One region of the Tessaracoccus lacteus genome, then DNA from elsewhere that is predicted to be linked to it. Evidence: riboswitches for the same ligand, from Rfam matches in the RefSeq annotation. Region 1 holds a riboswitch; the other holds the start of a gene.
What was found. Region 1 has a riboswitch for cobalamin ahead of QH948_RS10385 (hypothetical protein). Riboswitches for the same ligand answer to the same signal wherever they lie in the genome.
Positions count from the first base shown of each region.

Region 2: linked by a shared signal. The riboswitch ahead of cobI (precorrin-2 C(20)-methyltransferase) and the one ahead of QH948_RS10385 (hypothetical protein) in region 1 are both predicted to bind cobalamin.

Region 1 is NZ_CP123967.1:2,229,194-2,237,094, forward strand. It holds gene groL (chaperonin GroEL) at 121-1,710, opposite strand; gene groES (co-chaperone GroES) at 1,723-2,019, opposite strand; gene QH948_RS10375 (NUDIX hydrolase) at 2,163-2,669, opposite strand; gene QH948_RS10380 (hypothetical protein) at 2,723-2,992, shown strand; cobalamin riboswitch at 3,038-3,164, shown strand; gene QH948_RS10385 (hypothetical protein) at 3,236-3,922, shown strand; gene QH948_RS10390 (CbiQ family ECF transporter T component) at 3,928-5,085, shown strand; gene QH948_RS10395 (ABC transporter ATP-binding protein) at 5,082-6,704, shown strand; gene QH948_RS10400 (ECF transporter S component) at 6,701-7,477, shown strand; gene QH948_RS10405 (class I SAM-dependent methyltransferase) at 7,469-7,901, opposite strand, start outside.
Region 2 is NZ_CP123967.1:1,803,879-1,811,779, reverse strand. It holds gene QH948_RS08370 (thioredoxin family protein) at 1-400, opposite strand, end outside; gene QH948_RS08365 (histidine phosphatase family protein) at 491-1,048, shown strand; gene QH948_RS08360 (hypothetical protein) at 1,041-2,816, opposite strand; gene QH948_RS08355 (hypothetical protein) at 2,887-3,012, opposite strand; gene QH948_RS08350 (cobalamin biosynthesis protein) at 3,136-4,080, shown strand; gene QH948_RS08345 (cobyric acid synthase) at 4,077-5,519, shown strand; cobalamin riboswitch at 5,543-5,674, shown strand; gene cobI (precorrin-2 C(20)-methyltransferase) at 5,705-6,469, shown strand; gene cobM (precorrin-4 C(11)-methyltransferase) at 6,466-7,302, shown strand; gene cobJ (precorrin-3B C(17)-methyltransferase) at 7,302-7,901, shown strand, end outside.

The sequences.
Region 1 (7,901 bases):
GGCCACCCTAACCTATGTCGCCGCATAGCGCGTCATCGGCCCCCTCAATGAGATCCCCGGACAAGCGGACGGCCCCGCCCTGCCGAAGCAGGACGGGGCCGCGCGGGAGAGTTCAGCGACTCACTTGTCGTCGTCGGACTCGCGCTTGTCCACCACGAGGGTCTCGGTGGTGAGCAGCAGCGAGGCGATCGAGGCGGCGTTGGCCAGCGCGGAACGCGTGACCTTCACCGGGTCGATGACGCCGGCCTCGACGAGGTTCTGGTACTCGCCGATCTTGGCGTTGTAGCCGTGACCGACGGGCAGCTCGGCGACCCTCGTCGTGATGACGTAGCCGGCCTCGCCGCCGTTCTCGGCGATCCAGCGCAGCGGCTCGACCAGCGACTTGGCGACGACCTCGACACCGGCCTTCTCATCACCGGTGAGGCCGAGGGAGTCCTGCAGCACGGAGCCAGCGTGGATGAGCGCGGAGCCGCCACCGGCGACGATGCCCTCCTCGATGGCCGCACGGGTAGCCGAGACGGCGTCCTCGATGCGGTGCTTCTTCTCCTTGAGCTCCACCTCGGTGGCGGCGCCGACCTTGATCACGCACACGCCACCGGCCAGCTTCGCGACGCGCTCCTGGAGCTTCTCGCGATCCCAGTCGGAGTCGGTGCGCTCGATCTCGGCGCGCAGCTGCGCGACGCGACCGGCGACCTCGTCGGACTCACCGGCACCGTCGACGATCGTGGTGTTGTCCTTGGTGACGACGACGCGACGGGCGCGGCCGAGCACCTCGAGACCCACCTGGTCGAGCTTGAGACCGACCTCGGGGGCGACGACCTGACCACCGGTCAGGATCGCGATGTCCTCGAGCATGGCCTTGCGGCGGTCGCCGAAGGCCGGGGCCTTGACGGCGACTGAGGTGAAGGTGCCACGGATCTTGTTCACGACCAGGGTCGACAGCGCCTCGCCGTCGACGTCCTCGGCCACGATGAACAGGGTGCCCTTGGCTGCGATGACCTTCTCCAGCAGCGGCAGGAGGTCGTTCATCGAGGAGACCTTGCCGGAGTGGATGAGGATGTAGGGATCCTCGAGCACGGCCTCCATGCGGTCGGCATCGGTCACGAAGTACGGGGACAGGTAGCCCTTGTCGAACTGCATGCCCTCGGTGAACTCGAGCTCGGTGCCGAAGGTGTTGGACTCGTCGACGGTGATGACGCCGTCCTTGCCGACCTTGTCGAAGGCATCGGCGATCAGGGCGCCGATCTGCTCGTCACGCGAGGAGATCGTGGCGACCGAGGCCATGTCGTCGGTGGTGTCGATGGCGCGGGCGTTGGCGGCCAGCTGATCGACGACGGCCTCGACGGCCTTGTCGATGCCGCGCTTGAGGCCGACGGGGTTGGCCCCGGCGGCGACGGCGCGCAGGCCGGCGTGGACCATGGCCTGGGCGAGCACCGTGGCGGTGGTGGTTCCGTCACCGGCGACGTCGTTGGTCTTGGTGGCGACCTCCTTGGCCAGCTGGGCGCCGAGATCCTCGTACGGATCCTCCAGGTCGACCTCCTTGGCGACGGTCACGCCGTCGTTGGTGATGGTCGGGGCGCCCCACTGCTTGTCGAGGACGACGTAGCGGCCCTTGGGACCGAGCGTCACCTTGACGGTGTTGGCGAGGACGTCGACGCCGCGCTCAAGCGCCCGGCGGGCCTCCTCGTCGAAAGCGAGAATCTTTGCCATGGGTGCGCGTCCTTACTTGGAGACGACGGCGAGGATGTCGCGGGCGTTCAGGAGCAGGTACTCCTGGCCGTCGTACTTGACCTCGGTGCCGCCGTACTTGCTGAAGATGACGACGTCACCCTCGGCGACGTCGAGCGGGATGCGGTTGCCCTTGTCATCGACGCGGCCGGGGCCGGTGGCGACGACCTTGCCCTCCTGCGGCTTCTCCTTGGCCGTGTCGGGGATGACGAGGCCGGAGGCGGTGGTCTGAACGGCCTCGAGGGGCTGGATGAGGATACGGTCCTCGAGCGGCTTGATCGTGGTTGCCACGTCAACACCTTTCTTTTCGTTATCCGGGTTGCCCCGGGTCACTTGCTTGCATTCAGGGGCCGGGCGTCGTCGCGGGTGCCGCCTGGCCGGTTAGCACCCGACGGGGTCGAGTGCCAATGTCTAAGTTATCGCGGAGTTAGCACTCATTCAAGCCGAGTGCCAAGACTCGGCAGCGTGGTGACCTGCCATCCGGTGCTGTGCCCGCCGTCGTAGGGGATGACGCCGTGGAACTGTGCGATGGAGGCGTCGAACACCAGCGGTAGGAAGTGCCGGTCGCCGTCCCACATCGGCAGCCGCATCATCGTCGCGACGTCGTGCCAGGCGAGCGTCCCCTCCTCGTTCGAGTCGGGGATCTCGCCGGTGAAGCCGGTGATGAGGAACACGAACCCGAACACGTCGCGGCCGTTGAAACCGGGCCAGGAGACGGTGCCGCGCAACTCGAGGTCGGTCGCGTCGATGGCCGCCTCCTCCATCAGCTCGCGGCGCATGGCCGCGACGACGTCCTCCCCCGGCTCGACCTTCCCGCCGAGCCCGTTGTACTTCCCCAGCTGTTCGTCGGAGGAGCGCGCGATGCGGTGCACCAGCAGCACGCGCCGCCTGGTTGGATCGGTGACGTAGCCGAGGACGGTGAGTTCGGGAGCAAACGACATGCCTCGACGCTAGTCCACCGGCTCCATCTCATCTTCCGCTTCGACGCCAGAGCATGGCTAGACGTGCCATGCCCGTCGCGGACGGGCCCAGTCTCGAGGTGGGGAAGCCGGTGAGCCCCTGGCACGTCGGGGCCTGGGACTACTCGGACAGCGGCGCGCAGGGGTACCGGCCGCCGGCCGGCTCCGTCGAGGGCTGGTGCTACACCGGCACCCCCTGGGCGCTGATCGGCACCGCGGCGGGCCTCGCGGCGGCGGTCGCCGTCCTGGTGCTGGTCGCCCGCCGACGCCGCAGCGGCCCCTCCGGCGCGCTCGGCGGGCGCTGACGGGGAAAATGCACCGCGCGTTTCGGCACAGCGCATGTCCGGCGCACTAGGCTGACGGGTGCCCGCCGACCGCGGGCGCGGCCCGAGAGGGAAGTCCGGTGCGAATCCGGCGCTGACCCGCAACCGTGAGGCGAGAGCCGAGCCGGGAACCTGCGGAGGCCGGGAACTGAACTGTTGCGTCGAGGAATGCGCGGCTTCCGGGCTCACCGGATGCGTTCCTCGCGTGCCGCGAAGGAGCTCCGAATGACCCGACGACTCGTGGTCGCCCTGCTGGGCGCGATCACCATGACCCTCTCCCTACTCACGGCGCCGCTCGCCGCCCACGCCGACGGCGAGTCCAACGCCGTCGGCGAGTGCCTGTCCTCCGATGAGGTGTGGCTGCTGATCGTCGACGAGGAGGGCACCGTCATCGCCAACCAATGCGTCGGCACCCCCGCCACCGGCATCGCGGCTATCGAGGCCGCCGGCGTCGCCATCGGCTACGACTCCAGCAACTTCGTCTGCACGCTGGGCGGCCAACCGTCCGAGTGCCCGGCCGCCTTCAACGGCCAGTACTGGAACTACTGGCAGGGCTCGGCGGGCGCCGAGTACGCCTACGCGCAGACCGGCCCCGCCGAGAGCGTCCCGGCGGGCGGCACCATCGAGGCCTGGTGCTACAACAAGGCGGATGAGGAGGGCTGCACTCCGCCCACGCTGAAGATCGTCCAGGACGGCACCGAGGTCGCACCCGCGGCCGGGGCCACTGCCCAGGACCTGCCCGTCACCGGAGCCGAGGCCACGCAGGGCGAGGCTGCCGAGGAGGAGACCCCTGAGGACTCGGGCACGATGGGCTGGATCGTCGTCGGCATCGCGGTGGTCGCCGTCGGCGCCGGGCTGATCGCCTGGCAGGTCGGGCGTCGTAAGAAGACCGGCCCGCTCGGCGGTCGCTGAGCCGTATGCCACGCCTGCTGCCCCGGATCGCACCCGCCGAGGCCGCCCCTCCCGTCGCCGACCAGCGGCGCGAGGGGCGCTTCGTGCACCCGTGGGCCTGGTGGGGCTGGGCGCTGAGCGCCAGCGCGGCCGTCAGCCTGACGACCAACCCGCTGGTCATCGCCTGCCTCGCCGCTGCCGTCGTCGTGGTGGTGCTGCGCCGCCGCCCCGACACCCCGTGGGCCAGGTCGTTGAAGATCTACCTGATGATCGGCGCTTTCATCGTCGGCATGCGCCTGTTCTTCCAGATCGTCATCGGTGGCGTGCGCTCCGGACCGGTGCTGTTCACGCTGCCGTCGGTGCAGCTGCCCGCCTGGGCGGCGGGCATCACGCTGGGCGGCCCAGTCACCGTCGACGGCCTCGCGTTCGCCTTCTTCGACGCGCTGCGGCTGGCCGTCATGCTGCTGTGCGTCGGCGCCGCGAACTCGCTCGCGAACCCGCGCACCGCGCTCAAGTCCGTCCCCGCCGCGCTGCGCGACATCTCCACCGCCGTGGTCATCGCGCTCGGCCTGATCCCCCAGCTCATCGCGTCGGTCCACCGCGTCAGGCGCGGCCAGCGGCTCCGCGGCGGCAGGCGGCGCGGGCTGGCCGCCGTGCCCGGCACGCTGATCCCCGTGATCGAGGACAGCGTCGAGGGGTCGCTGCTGCTCGCCAGCTCCATGGAGGCCCGCGGCTACGGCCGCACCCGGCGCGCCGACGAGCCGCGTCGCGGCACCTGGCAGCTGATCGTGGCGCTCCTGCTGATCGTGGGCGGCATCTACGCGCTGCTCGGCGTGCCGACGACCTCGACGACGGCCCTGGGTCTCAGCCCGGCGACGCTGGTAGCGCTCGCCCTGCTGCTGGTAGGCCTCGCGCTGACCGTCTGGGGGATGCGCGTGGCCGGGCGACAGCTCGGCGTGACAGTCTACCGCCCCGCCCCCTGGGGCGGCCCCGAGGTACTGACCCTCGTCTGCGGTGTGGCGACCCTTGCCCTCTTCCTGTGGCTGTCCTCGGCGCAGGGCGCCGCTCTGAGCCCCTCCACCAGCCCGCTGACGTGGCCGACGCTGCCGCCGCTCGCCGCGCTGGCCGCCGTCGTGCTCGTCGTCCCAGGCTTCACGACCCCCGACCCGAAGGTCTCCGCATGATCGAGTTCGAGAACCTCACCATCACGCAGCCCGAGGCGACGCGCCCCGTCCTGGCGGGCGTGACCGGCCGCATCCGCGAGTCCGACCTGTGCGTGCTCGTCGGCCGGACCGGCACCGGCAAGTCGACGCTGCTCGGCACCGTCAACTCGCTCGTGCCGCACGCGAGCGGGGCCACCATGGGCGGCCGGGTGCTGATCGACGGCCGCGACATCACCGGCGTGCGCCCCCGCGAGCTCGCCGACCTCGTGGGCTACGTCGGGCAGAACCCGATGGCCGGGTTCGTGACCGACACCGTCGAGGACGAGGTCGCCTACGGCATGGAGCAGCTGGGCCTCGCGCCATCGGTCATGCGCAAGCGCGTCGAGGAGACCCTCGACCTGATGGGCATCGCGGAGCTGCGGCGCCGAGCCCTTGTCGAGCTGTCCGGCGGCCAGCAGCAGCGCGTCGCCATCGCCTCCGTGCTCGCCGCGCAGCCGCGCGTCCTGCTGCTCGACGAGCCCACCTCGGCTCTCGACCCGACCGCGGCGCAGGACGTGCTGGCGGCCATCACCACGCTCGTCTACGACGTCGGCCTCACCGTCGTGCTCGCCGAACACCGGCTCGAGCGCGTCATGCACCACGCCGACTCGGCGATCTGGCTGCCCGGCGACGGCAGCGCGGTGTTCGGCAGCACGGCCGAGGTCTTCGGCGTCTCCGATGTCACGCCGCCGCTCGCCGAGCTGTCCCGCGTGCTCGGCTGGCCGAGCGTCGCCACCAGCGTCCGCGACGCCCGCCGGAAGGTCGCCGACGACGGGCCGCACGTCCGGCTGCCCGACCTGCCGGAGGGCAATGTCTCCTGGAGCGGCGAGGGGCTGCGCACCGTCGCGCGGGCAAAGCTGGAGGTCCGCTACGGGCAGCTGCGCGCCGTCGGCGTCGACCTCGAGCTGCATGCGCAGACGGTCGTCGCGCTGATGGGGCGAAACGGGTCCGGCAAATCATCGCTCATGTGGGCGCTGCAGGGGGCCGTGGCAAGTACCGGGACCCTCGACATCGACGGCTTCGACCCGCGCGTCGTCGACGACACGCACGCCCGGCACCTGGTGAGCCTCGTCCCGCAGACCCCGTCGGACCTGCTGTACCTGCCGAGCGTCGACGAGGAGCTCGCGCAGGCGGACAAGGAGTCGGGCGTCGAGGCGGGCACCACCCGGGCGATCCTGACCCGGCTCGGCGCGGACCTGCCCGGCGGCCGGAACCCGCGCGACCTGTCGGAGGGGCAGCGGCTTGCGCTGGTGCTGTCCATCCAGCTCGCGGCCCGTCCCGCCGTCATCTGCCTCGACGAGCCGACCCGCGGTCTCGACTACAAGATGAAGGCAGAGCTCTCCCACATCGTCCGACAGCTCGCAGACGAGGGCGCGTGCGTGCTCATCTCGACACATGACGTGGAGTTCGCCGCCCAGGCCACCGACCGGTGCGTCGTGCTGGCCGACGGCGACGTCGTCGCGGACGGCCCGACCCGCACGGTGTGCTGCGCCTCGCCCGGATTCTCGCCGCAGGTCGCCAAGGTCTTCCATCCGCACGACGTCCTCACCGTTGCCGAGGTGGCATGTGCGCTGACGGAACAGGGGGCCAGGGCGTCATGACCCGGCGCATCGACCTTCCGTCCGCCGTGATGCTCGCGCTGGTCGCCGTTGCGTCGCTGCTGGCATTCACCTGGCCGCTGATCGTCACCCCGTCGGCGAGCCTCGACGGCAACTCGCAGTCCTCGTTCGTGTTCGCGATCATTCTCCCGGTGGTGATCGGGATCATGGTCACGCAGCTCACCCGCGGCACCATCGGCGTCAAGGCGCTCGCGATGCTGGGCGTGCTGTCCGCGCTGGGGGCCCTTGCCCGGCCGCTCGGGGCCGGCACCGCCGGCATCGAGTTCGTGTTCGTGCCGCTGCTGCTGGGCGGAAGGGTGTTCGGCGCGACGTTCGGGTTCCTGCTCGGCTGCACCACCATGTTCACCTCGGCCCTGCTGACGGGTGGCGTCGGGCCGTGGCTGCCGTTCCAGATGCTGGCCTTCGCCTTCACGGGCATGTTCGCGGGCCTGCTCCCCCGTGTCAGGGGCTGGGTGGAGATCGCCGTTCTGTGCTTGTACGCCTTCGTCGCGAGTTTCCTGTACGGCATGCTCGTCGACCTGTCGTTCTGGCCCTTCAACCTCGGGCTCGGTACGCAGGTGAGCTACGTGGCGGGTGCGCCGCTGATGGAGAATCTGCACCGGTTCCTCGTCTGGAGCGCCGCCACGTCGCTCGGCTGGAACCTCGGACGTGCCTTCACCACCATCATCACGCTGGTACTGATCGGGCGGCCGCTGCTGCGGATCCTGCGCCGCACGAACCGCGTCGGCCGCTACGAGGAGGGCGCCTCAGCGTAGCCGCTCGGCGACGATCGCCCGCGCACCGTCGAGCGTGCGGGCGAGGATCAGCGTCGCGACGCCCGGGCCCTTGGGCTTCAGCCTGGTCCTGAGCTGCGCAGGGTCGATGTCGAGGCCGCGCTTCTTGATCTCCAGCGTCCCGATGCGGTGGTCGCGCACCCAGGACCTCAGGGCGCGCACGTCGTAGTCGAGGACCTCACGCACGGCGAAGCACGTGGCATACGGCGTGGCGACGGGTCGGTCAGCGCCCAGGTAGGCCGTGTGCGCGTCGAGCAGCCAGAGGTCGGATGCCGGTGCGATCTCGGCGAGCAGCCCGGCCCGGATCACGGCGCCGTCCGGCTCCAGGAGATACCCGCCGACGGACCGCACGTCCAGGGTTCGGGGCTCCTCAGGCTCAGTGAGCTCCGCCCCCGCAGGGAGGACC
Region 2 (7,901 bases), 430 kb from region 1:
GGGCGACGGCATCGGAGAGGTCGGCGCGGGTCAGCGGGCCGGAGGCCCGGAAGCGTGGGGTGCGGTCGGCGTCGAGCACGAGCACCGTCGGGGTGCGCATCACGTTGAACCGCTCGGCGAGGCCGGGATGCTCGGCCACGTCGAGGTCGACGGCGCGGATGTCGTCGCGGGCATCGACCACCTCGGCTACGACGCGCCGGACTCCGCGACACGGTGCGCACACCTCGGAGGAGAACTGGACGACGAGCGGCAGGTCGCCGGCGACATCCCCGGGGATCTCCGTGCCGGCGGGGCCACCGCTGACGGCGCGGACGCGCCCGTCGGTCGCGCGACGCCACAGCCCGAGGGCCGCGGCGACGAGCAGCACGACGGCGACGACGATCAGTCCGGTGGTGTCCATGAGGGTCACCGTAGGGGGCCCGACCCCGCCGGCCCAAGGCCGATCTCAACCGGCAGAACGCGGAATACCCGGGCCACTAGGATCGTTGCCGTGATCCTGCACCTCGTGAGACACGGCCAGTCCACCTGGAACGTCGAACACCGCGTCCAGGGGCAGACCATGCACCCGCCGCTGACCGAACTTGGCCGTGAGCAGGCCGACCTGGCGCGGGAGACGCTGCGGAGCGTCCCGCTCATGGCCGTCCTGACCAGCGACCAGACCCGCGCCGCGCAGACCGCCGACATCGTCGCGCAGCCGCACCGCCTGGTCCCTCTGCCGACGCCGCTGCTGCGCGAGCAGGCCCTCGGCGACCTCGAGGGGCGCCACTACGACGAGCTCGAGCCCCAGGCCATCCCCGAGGGGACGCACATCTCCGAGGTGCGGTGGGGCCACGGGGAGTCGCTGGCCGACGTGGCCGTGCGGATGCGCGACCTGGTCACCCTGCTGAGCGCCGTCTATCCTCCCGAGGCACAGCTCGCGCTCGTCAGCCACGGCGACGCCCTGCGCGTCCTCGCGGCCGTGCTCCGCGGCGGATCCCACCGCGACGTCGACTTCGAGGCGTACCCGACGTGGCCGAACGGCCACGTCGAGACGTTCAAGCTCAGCTGATCTTCTTGGTTGCGCTGGTCTTGGCGACGGTGGCGTAGTACTTCTTCTTGGCCGTGACCTTGACGGAGATCTTCTTTCCCTTGTCCTTGGAGGTGAGGGTGTAGGTCTTCTTGGTGGCGCCGGAGATCGCCGTCCCGTTGCGGAGCCAGCGGTAGGTGAGCGTCGCTTTCGGGCTCCAGATTCCTGCCTTGGCCGTGACCTTCTTCCCGACCTTCGCGGTGCCGCTGATGGTGGGCTTCGGGGTCCTGGTGAAGGAGTAGAGCGCGGTGACCGACGTGCTGGTCTTCGACACGGTCGCGTAGCCGCTGCGGGATCCGGTGACCTTGACGCTGATCTTGGCGCCCTTGTCCTTCGACGTGAGCTTGTAGCTGGACTTCGTGGCGCCGGAGATGGCCTTGCCTCCGCGGAGCCACTGGTACTTCAGCGTAACGGTGCCGGGTCCCCAGGTGCCGGGCTTGGCCTTCAACGTCTTCCCGATCCGCGCGGTCCCGCTGATCGACGGGGTGGGCGTCTTCGTCAGAGCGCGGGTGACGCTCAGCTGGTAGGAGCGACCCCAGCTCGGCCAGGACTCCGACCCGTACACGCGCACGTAGGAGCGGCCCGCGGGCAGCGAGACGCTCTGGCTGGCCAGCCAGGTGCCGCTGGATCTGCTTCCGGTCAGGGCGAACGAGTGGATCCGGGCCTTCGACGGGCCGTACACGTCGACCTCGTACACATCTCCCGCACCGAGCCCGGACGGGAACGTGAGCTTCAGCGACACGCGCGCGGCGGTGTCCAGATCGACGGCGAAGTAGTCGTAGTCGTAGTTGTAGATGGACAGCGACGACGCGGAGGTCGGCTTGCCGAGCGTCAGGACGTCGGGCGTGGAGAAGTTGGCGTTGGACTCGGTCTCGACGTTGCCGGGCGTGACGTCGGCCCGGATGGTGTAGCGCTGGCCCCAGGTCTCCCAGGATTCGTTCCCGCGGATGCGCAGGAAGAGTCGCCCGGCCGGGGCGTAGGTCGCCTTGGCGCGCAGCCAGCTGCCGTCGCTCCGCAGGGCCGTCACGTTGAACGCGTAGAGGTAGCTGCCGGACGAGTTGTAGACCGTGACCTCGTACGCGTCCCCGCCGAGACCCGCCGGGAATCTGAGGTCGAGCGTCACGCGAGACGGAGACGGCACGTCGACGGCGTAGTAGTCGTCGTCGTAGTTGTATCTCGACAGCGAGGACCCGGCGGTCGCCTGGCCGAGGGCCAGGACGTCGGGGGTGTTCCTGGTGGCGTTGGGCTCGGTCTCGACGTTGCCGGCGGTGAAGCCCACCGCCAGCGTGTACGGCCTGCCCCACGTCTCCCAGGTGTTCTTTCCGTTCACGCGGACGTAGAGGCGGCCCGCGGGAGCGTAGGTGGCCTTCGAGCGTAGCCAGCTGCCGTCGTTGCGCAACCCGGACACGGGGAAGTCGTAGAGGATGTGGCCGTCGGAGGTGGCGACCTGGACCTCGTAGGCGTCGCCGCCGAGGCCGGACGGAAACCGGAGGTCAAGCGCAACGCGGCCCGCCGACGGCAGGTCGACGGCGAAATAGTCGATGTCCTGTGACGAGGTGCTCAGCGACGAGGCACTCATGGTGTCGGTCAGGGCGAACGCGTCGGCCGTGGCGCGGGTGGCGTTCGGTTCCGTCTCGGAGACGGTGGCAGCGGCGGCGGTGGTCGGCGCGAGCATCGGCAGCAGGCCGACGATCAGGGCGACGATCAGGCCGGTCGCGAGGCGGCGTTTCGGGCGCGGAGCGGTGTGCATGTCGAGAAATCCCCCCAGAGAACAGGGGTCCCCCATGGCCCCCCTGATAGAAACCTAATGGGTGGCAGGTCTATTGAGACCAGCCGGTCTCATTCCGGCAGGTGCCGGCGCCGAAGTTCACGGCCGGGATGGCGGTGCCCGAGTGCCGGTTCGCCTTGACGCTGACCACCTGCACGGAGTACCCCGTCCCATGCATGGTGTCGCCTAGGGAGAGATGTCCGCCCCCCGGATAGACAGGTGATGGGGCGACGCTACGCCCCGGGGTGGGGCAGCAGGGGCTGGCGTGGGCGCCGCGCAGCGCTGTGCTAGCGTCGCGGCCATGCTGATCTCGCGGGGCCTGGGCATCGCACTCGGCGTGCTGGCGGACCGGATCCTCGGCGACCCGAAGCGGCATCACCCCGTCGCCTGGTTCGGCACCTGGGCGGCGAAGGTCGAGGAGCGCACCTACCGCGACTCGACGGCTGCGGGCGCGGTGCACGTCGCCGCCGTCGTCGCTCCGGTCGCCGCGGTGGCCGTCGTCCTGGAACGGGCCACCCGCCGGCACCCGGTCGCGCACGCGGCCTCGACCGCGCTGGTCACCTGGGCGGTGATCGGCGCCACCAGCCTGGCCCGCGAGGGCGAGGCGATGGCCGACAGCCTCGACGCGGGCGACCTCGACGGGGCCCGGGCGCGGGTGAACAACCTCTGCTCGCGCGACCCCTCCAAGCTCGACGAGGAGGGCGTCGCCCGCGCTGCCTGCGAGTCGATGGCGGAGAACACCGCCGACGCGGCCGTCGCCTCGCTGCTCTGGGGGGCCGTCGCCGGCATCCCGGGCATGGTCGTGCACCGCTGCCTCAACACCCTCGACGCGATGATCGGCTACCGCAACGACCGGTACCGGCACTTCGGCACCGTTGCGGCCCGCCTCGACGACGCCGCCGACCTCGTCCCCGCCCGCGTCACGGGAGCCACGGCCTGCCTGCTGGCGCCGGTTGTCGGCGGGTCGACGCGGGAGGCGTGGCGCGTCATGCGCCGCGACGCCCACCGGCACCCCTCGCCCAACGGCGGCTGGTGCGAGTCGGCGTGGGCCGGCGCGCTGGGCGTGCAGCTCGGCGGCGTCAACGTCTACTTCAGCCGCGAGGAGAGCCGCCCCCTGCTCGGCGACGGACCGCGCCCCCGGTCGGCCGAGCTGAGGAAGGCATCCCGGCTCGTCACCCTCGTCACGGGCGCCGTGACCGCCGCCGTCGCCACCTCACTCATCGCCATCGGAAAGGCCCGCAGATGACCGGTCTGCTCATCGCCGGCACGTCCTCGGACGCCGGCAAGTCGCTGTTCGTGACCGGCCTTTGCCGCGTCGCCCGCCGCCGCGGCATCGACGTCGCGCCGTTCAAGGCGCAGAACATGAGCAACAACTCGATGGTCTGCCCCGACGGTTCCGAGATCGGCCGGGCGCAGTACCTGCAGGCGCTGGCCGCCGGCGTCACGCCGACCTCCATCCTCAACCCGGTGCTGCTGAAGCCGGGCACCGACCGGAGATCCTTCGTCGTGCTCCGCGGCCAGCCGCACGGGATGCTCGAGGCCGGGGAGTACACCACCGGCCGTCGACACCTGGCCGAGGCCGCGTTCGCGGCGTACGAGGAACTGGCCCGCGAGCACGAGCTGGTCATCTGCGAAGGCGCCGGGTCGCCCGCGGAGATCAACCTCAGGGTCGGCGACTACACCAACATGGGCCTGGCCAGGCAGTTCGACCTTCCCGTCGCGCTCATCGGCGACATCGACCGCGGGGGAGTGCTGGCCTCCATCTTCGGCACCTGGGGTCTCCTCGACGATGATGACCGCGCGCTGCTCGCCGGCTTCATCATCAACAAGTTCCGCGGCGACGAGTCCATTCTCGCGCCCGGCCTCGAGGAGATCACCCGCCGCACGGGGCTGGCCGACTTCGGCACGCTGCCCTGGCTGGAGGGGGTCTGGATCGACGGCGAGGACGCCCTCGAGGTCGGCCGCTGGCGCCACGACGCCGCGTCGACGTCCCCGGACGACCTGAGCGTGGCCGCCGTCCGGCTGCCGCGCATCTCCAACGCCACCGACGTCGACGCCCTGGCGCAGGAGCCGGGCGTCGACGTGGTCGTCACCGTCGACCCTCGCGAGGTCGAGCGCGCCGACATCGTGGTGCTGCCGGGCTCCCGCTCCACGCTGGGCGACCTCGCCTGGCTGCGGTCCACCGGCATCGCCGACGTCATCGCGGCCCGCGTCGCAACCGGGCGGCCGGTGCTGGGTATCTGCGGGGGATTCCAGATGCTCGCCCGCACCATCGACGATCCCGTTGAGGGCGACGGCATCGCTGACGGCCTGGGAGCGCTGCCCGTCGACGTGGTCTTCCACGCTGACAAGGTGCTCGGTACCCCGCGTGGCGCCTGGCGAGGCATCCCGGTCGACGGGTACACCATCCACCACGGGCGGCCCGTGATCGACCCCGGCCACGAGGACTTCCTCGGCGGGGTGCACGAGGGTGTCGTCTGGGGAACCATGTGGCACGGCGCGTTCGAGTGCGACGACTTCCGCCGCGCCTGGCTGGTCGACGCCGCTCGCGAGGCGGGTCGGGACTGGGAGCCGAGTGGGAAGAGCGTCGGCTTCGCCGCGCTGCGCGAGAGGATGATCGACACAACCGCCGACGCCATCGAGCACCGCATCGACGTGGACGCACTCCTGGGGCTGGCGCGTTGACGGACCCCGGCTGGGCACGACGCCCGGGCCAGTGCCAGACTGGTTACACACCAGCATGAGGTGCCGAGGAACCCGGTGTCAGTCCGGGACGGTCCCGCCACTGTGACCGCGCGTGAGCGCGGGAGTCAGGAACTCGCCCGCATGCGCCATCACTGAGGGCGAGAGACCCAGGAAGGCTGGCATACATGCCGCTCACTCACATGCGCCCGCGCCTCATCGGCATCGGCGTCGGCCCCGGCGACCCCGACCTCATCACAGTCAAGGCGCTCTCCGCGCTGTGCGCCGCCGACGCCATCCTCGTGCCCGCCACGGAGGCCTCGGGAGACGGCCCCGGCCGCGCGGAGCAGATCGTGGTGGCCGCGGCCCCGGAGGTGGCGCACGCCATCGTGCGCGTCCCCTTCTCCATGGCCGACCGCAGCGGGGTCACCGACCGCCGTCGGGAGGCCTGGCAGACCTCCGCCGACGCGGCGCTCGCCGCCTACGCCCGCGGCGCGCGGACCGTCGCGTTCGCCACCGTCGGCGACCCGAGCGTCTACTCGACCTTCTCGTACCTGGCCGCCTACGTCGCCGACCGGGTTGCGGACCTCGAGATCGAGGTCGTGCCCGGCATCACCGCCATGCAGGCGCTGGCCGCCGAGTCGCGCACGCCGCTGGTCGAGGGCACCGAGACGCTGGCGCTGGTTCCGGTGACCGCAGGCCTCGACGTGCTGGGCCGCGTCCTCGACACCGTCGACACCGTCGTCGCCTACAAGGGGGGCCGTCGGATGCCGGAGGTCGCTGGACAGCTCAGGGAGCGAGGCCGCGACGCCGTCGTCGGCGTCAACGTCGGCCTCGAACGGCAGGAGCTGTTCGGCCTCGACAGGCTCGAGGCCGACCGCAAGGTCGGATATTTCAGCACGGTGATCATCCCCGCGAGGCGGGACGGTCAGGAGACAGGAGGCAGGCTGTGAAGCGCGGCAAGGTCATCTTCGTGGGAGCCGGCCCCGGCGCCGACGACCTCATCACGATGCGCGGGTCACGGGCCATCGCCGAGGCGGACATCGTGATCTGGGCGTCCAGCCTCGTCCACCCCGGCATCGTCGCCGGTGCCCGGCCCGACGCGCTGGTCGTCGACTCCGCCAGCGAGGCGCTGGAGGACACCGCCATCCACTACCGGCGCGCAGCCGAGGAGGGCCTGACCGTCGCCCGGGTGCACACCGGCGACCCGTCCATCTACGGCGCCACCGGCGAGCAGTACGAGATGTGCCGCCAGCTCGGCCTGGACTACGAGACCATCCCCGGCGTCTCCGCCTACTCCGCCACAGCCGCCCGGATGAACGCCGAGATCACCATTCCCGAGGTCTCCCAGTCGTTCATCCTCACCCGGTTGGAGGGCGGCCGCACGCCCATGCCGCCGAAGGAGACCGTGAGGTCGTTCGCCGCCCACGGCGCCACCATGGCCCTGTACCTGTCCGCGGCCCGCAACAAGGTGCTGCAGGAGGAACTGTTGGCCGGCGGTTACGACCCGGCGACGCCCTGCATCATCGGCTACCGGGTCAGCTGGCCCGACGAGATGATGATCCGCTGCCGCCTAGACGAGCTGTCCGAGCGGATGCGCGAGCACAAGCTGTGGAAGCACACCATCGTGATGGTCGGCCCCGCGCTGGCCGAGGGCCACAGCGGTACCCGCTCACACCTGTACCACCCCGGCTTCCGGCACGAGTACCGCGCCGCCGAGCCCGAGGCCCAGCAGGAGCTCCGCGCGCACGGCGCCGGCGCCGTCGATCTCTCCAAGGAGAACTGATGATCCACGTCCACGGCTACCTCGGCGGCCTCAGCGCCGAGACGCGCGCGCTGGCCGCCAGCTCGGCGCTGGTCGTCGGTGGCCGCCGCCACCTCGCCGACCTCGGCGTCGAGCCCGAACGGCAGGTCGTGCTCGGGGCGCTGACCCCGGCCATCGAGCGCCTCGCGGCCCTCGGCGCGGATGAGGACGCCCTCGTCATCGCCAGCGGCGACCCCGGCTTCCACGGCATCCTGCGTCGGCTGCGGCTGGCCGGGCTGCCGGTCACCGTGGCGCCCGCCGTCAGCTCGGTCTCCGCGGCCTTCGCCGCCGTCGCGCTGCCCTGGGACGACGCCATCGTCGTCTCCGCGCACGGCAAGCCCCTCGACGCGGCGGTCGAGGCCGCCTCGCAGCACCCGAAGGTCGGCGTCCTGACCTCCCCGCACGCCGGGATCCGCGAGCTCGCCGCCGCGCTGGCCGGGCTGGGCAGGCACTACGTGCTGGCCGAGCGCCTCGGCGAGGCCGACCAGCGGGTCCGCGTCTTCACCGAGCAGGAGGCCAAGGCCGTCGCGGACGTCGAGGAGCCTAACGTGGTCCTCATCCTCGACGGCACCCCGGACGAC